Regions from separate parts of the Lysinibacillus sp. CD3-6 genome, predicted to be linked through region 1. Evidence: riboswitches for the same ligand, from Rfam matches in the RefSeq annotation. Region 1 holds a riboswitch; the other holds the start of a gene.
The links. A riboswitch is a leader RNA that binds a small molecule or an ion and turns the genes downstream of it on or off. The one in region 1 is predicted to bind cobalamin.
Positions count from the first base shown of each region.

Region 1 (2,210 bases):
AAATAAAATTCTCAATATCAGCATGGAAAATATTTAGGTAGACAACGCCAGAGCCGTTACGTTGTCCAAGCTGATTGGAATAGCTGAAGGAATTTTCTAAAAGTTTAGCAACTGGAATCACACCACTTGCACGATTTAAAATTTCTTTAATTGGATCTCCTAATGGACGTAAATCTGTTAAGTTTACCCCTACTCCACCGCCAAGGCGTGATAGCTCTAAACAATAACCAATATTTTCAGCAATACTATTCATAGAATCATCCATTGAAAGTTTAAAGCAGCTTACTAATTCGCCACGCGCTTTTTTTCCACTATTTAATGCGGTTGGAGTTGCTGGTTGATACGCCTCCATCATTGCTTCAACGGAACGTTCTGCTAAAACCGTGTTCCCTTGTGCTAAATATAAAGCGATGATAACAATACGATCCTCATATTTTTCTAAAATTTCTTCCCCGTCACGACTTTTCATTGCGTAACTATCGTAAAATTTACTTGCACTCATAAAAGATGGGAAGCGGAAATTGTAATCGTATGCTTTTTTGTATAAGTGTTTAATAAAATCTATCTCATACATGTCGATAAACTCTTTCTCGTAATAACCTTCATCGACTAAATAGCGTATTTTCTCCTCAATATCAATAAAATAACGTAGACGCACATTTACATATTCTAAAAAATAACGGCGTGTTGCTTCACGGTCCTTTTCAAGCTCTAATTGACCCGTCGTGCTATAGCGATTAAGCACCTCATTATTAAGCTTTAAGTATGTTTTCATCCCTTCACCCTCGTTTCATAAAACGTTTGTATTACTTCATAATCAGCCTGATATCCACGTAAATCTAATTTACGCACTAGCGGGACCTGGTAGGTTTCTGCAATTTTTTCGCCAGCTCCACCAAACACATGGTGCCCAAAATTACTATTACCACTTACAGCTACTCCCTTGCAATATTCCTTGTTTTGCTCTAAAAAGCGAGCTACTTTTGCAGGAATATCACCTAAGCCGTCCGTGTATGTAATTAATAGAAAGGGCTCAGTCAGCAACAATCCATCATAAATTTCAATAGATTCCCCATCTAATTTCGTCACAATACTTCGCACATTACCTGTACGACTAGCATAAACGATCATATTGCAATCATCTCAATTTGAGAAACAATTTCTTTAACATCTCCTATAAATGTGTCATTTACTTCAAGAACAGGCACACTTAAAAAACCTGCGTCCATAATTTTTTGTTTTGCTTGCTCATCGTGATCAATATTCACAATTTCTGCTTCAAGTCCTGCACGTTGTAATTCCGATTTGACCCAAAGACATTTTGGGCATATAGTTTTCGTATAAAGTTTCATTTTAAATTCCCTCTTTTCATAATATAAAAAGGCTATCTCTTGGGAGAGACAGCCTAAGTTAGAAACGTAAAAAAACAAAAAAATCGTCACGTCCCCATTTCTTATTCCCCGAAGAAAGGTTGAATTGTTTTATTATAGGCAGGTCTCCTGGCTTTGCTTCATTCTCTGATATCCTTCCCATACGAATGCACAGTGGATTAAATCATCGTCAGCTTAACAGTTGCGGGGACAGCGTCGGATATACCGAACTTCCCTATTAAACTACATATAGTAGTACCTATATAAAACTAACACAATATATTGTTGTTGAACACAATTAAGTGTACCATCCTTCAAGTAAAAAGTAAATCAAGAAAAGCGAATTCTTTATAGTGTAACTTTTCACTATTTTCTTTAGGAACAACAAACGGTTAATAAATGAAAAATGACTAGCTAGGTTAGTATAATTAATAATATCGTCAATAGTTCTAAAGAATGATAGACGGTTTTCCATGAAAAGCTTTATCAAATGTTAAGCAATTATTATTCTACCTACTGAAGCCTAAATTAAACTGCGTATTATATTTAATATGTACTTATATAATTTTATAGCTGTTATCATATTTTAGCCACTATCGTAAGCCCTATAACTTCTATTCAATTTTTCATTATACACACAAAAAAATATTAAAATAGATTTGCCGTTTGTTAGATATCATTTATGCTAGTTCAGATTAGAATGAAGTGTTTTTATTCGTGGCTATTCTGTTCGCTATATTGATATAAAACAAATAACCATCTGACATCAATGGAATATCGACATCAGATGGCAATATAGACTTTACAATAGTTAATCGTAATTTATTAACCTGTTCAGTT
Region 1 covers NZ_CP085880.1:1,569,424-1,571,633, reverse strand. The annotation lists gene nrdE (class 1b ribonucleoside-diphosphate reductase subunit alpha) at 1-775, opposite strand, end outside; gene nrdI (class Ib ribonucleoside-diphosphate reductase assembly flavoprotein NrdI) at 772-1,131, opposite strand; gene FH508_RS07430 (glutaredoxin family protein) at 1,128-1,352, opposite strand; cobalamin riboswitch at 1,472-1,648, opposite strand; gene FH508_RS07425 (ferrochelatase) at 2,209-2,210, opposite strand, start outside.

Region 2 (2,210 bases), 1.0 Mb from region 1:
AGATGCCAAAAAACAATGTCATAACAGCGCCAACTGAAGCACCTGAAGATACCCCAAGCGTATATGGGTCTGCTAACGGATTTTTTAACAATCCTTGAAAGGCGGCTCCCGCAATTGCCAATGATGCTCCTACAAGGCCTGCAAGTAATACTCGTGGCAAACGGATTTTCCATAAAATATTGGCAGCAGTTTCATCTGCCGCTTTATTCCAAAGTACTTCTAACGGAATATGAACCGAGCCTATTGATACGCCACACCAGATGCTAACGATAAGTAACGTAATGGCTGTTACATAGGCAATAGCTGTTTTTCTCACTCGAAAGCCTCAGGATAGATGGCTTTCGCTAACTCTTCAAGCCCATCTGCTAAACGTGGGCCCTGACGACTTGTTATATTTTCATCTACTTGTACAATCGCTTTATTTTTTACAGCTGTAATTGTATCAAAGCCTGCACGTTGTGGAATTTTCGTTAAAATATCGGGCACATAATTATAAGTGACCACGATAACATCTGGATTTTTTGTAATGATTTGTTCCGCATCTATTTTGAACCAGCCATCCGTATCAGCTGCAATATTTTCAGCATGAATCATTTCTAGCATCTCCTGCATAAACGTATCCTTGCCAGGTGTATAAATTTCTGGTTCATCTGACGTTTCTACAAAGACTTTCTTCGGTTGTACATCCTGCAATTTTGCTTCTATTTCCTCAACCTTCGCTTTCATATTGGCAATAATTTTTTCTGCCTCTGGTAGCTTACCAGTGGCGCGACCTAATTGCTCAATCGTCGTATATGTCTCATTAAAATCACGAGCGTTTGTTACAACAAATACTTTTACACCCGCTGCTTCCAGCTGATCCTTTGCTCCACCTAAAGAAGCTATACCTGATTCATGCGCAAAAACGATATCTGGCTGTAAAGCAATAATTTGTTCAATATTAAATTCCATACTGCCGACCTTTTCCTTGTCAGCTACCTCTGGTGGATAATCATCATAATCATTTACGCCAACGATTTTATCGTTTAAGCCAAGTCCAAATAAAATTTCTGTGTTACTTGGAATAAGCGAAATGATTCGCTCAGGCGGTGCCTCCAGTACAATTTCTTTGCCAGTAGCATCTGTCATTGTTAGCGGGAATGTTGCTTCCTCAAGCTGATTTGTTCCTTGTTGCTCCTGTTGCTCTGACGCAGTACTGTCGTCTTTCGGTTCTTGTCCACAAGCAACTAAAATGCCCATTGCTAAAAATGCGGATAAACCTAACTTCCAATATTTTTTCATTGTGAAACCTCCTTAGATTGTATGTGCATGTTTCAGCTCTGTTCAGTTGCATGATCGATATTATGTAGGTATTTCATTATTCGAACTCTCACCTTTATTTTCAATTATTATCGTCATTAGCTTTCTAAAACATAAAAAATCCCCTCGTCATCATAACGAGAGGCGGTGCTTGCACAAAAAACCACCATCCTATCCTCGTAGGCTGCAATGTATCGTTCTATAAAGGCAGGTCTCCTGGCTCGTGCTTCAAATGCTTTTTCATGCCTTCCCAAAAAAATTTCAGTGGCATTGATAGAAAAAACTCACACTTACAGTGGCGGGACCGCATCGGAATTACACCGATTTCCCTTTTCACTTTACTTTAGTAAAGAACCTTTATAATATTCAGTTGATTTTATTATACATGAAAATCGAAATAGATAACGATAAAAAAAGAGACCTTAAGTTAGCGTCTCTTTTTTATAATTATTGATTTCCAATGCATGCATGTGCTTTCCGCTTCAAACAATTCCTTTAATTGTTTGCGTGCCTGGCACACCGTAATCTGGATTGCCTGCGTCTTATACTGTGTGCGTTCCCACAGAAGTCTACGTCAGTCTTTCTTTGTTTAAAAATTATAATATTCAGAATTGTTTGCGTGCCTGACACACGAACTATTCTCTACACAATATCCGCAAAATATTGAACAGTTTTCATTGGTGCACCGATTTGGCGCAATGCCCATGTATCTTCTAAATAAATATCAGCTAGCTTTTCATACTTGCCGCCAAACTTTGCTGCCCATTCGACTGCCACTACACTTTCGTATAGATGTGCCATTTTTTGGGCTACTCCCTTTGCCTCGTAGGTTTTCGTAGCTTCATCCAACGCGCTAAAAGTTTGCAATGTTGTTTCGATTTTCTTCAGTTGTTCCCTTACGATTTGTACCA
Region 2 covers NZ_CP085880.1:542,191-544,400, reverse strand. The annotation lists gene FH508_RS02525 (FecCD family ABC transporter permease) at 1-316, opposite strand, end outside; gene FH508_RS02520 (ABC transporter substrate-binding protein) at 313-1,281, opposite strand; cobalamin riboswitch at 1,488-1,673, opposite strand; gene FH508_RS02515 (acyl-CoA dehydrogenase family protein) at 1,942-2,210, opposite strand, start outside.
Region 2: another riboswitch for cobalamin. It lies ahead of FH508_RS02520 (ABC transporter substrate-binding protein); the one in region 1 lies ahead of FH508_RS07430 (glutaredoxin family protein).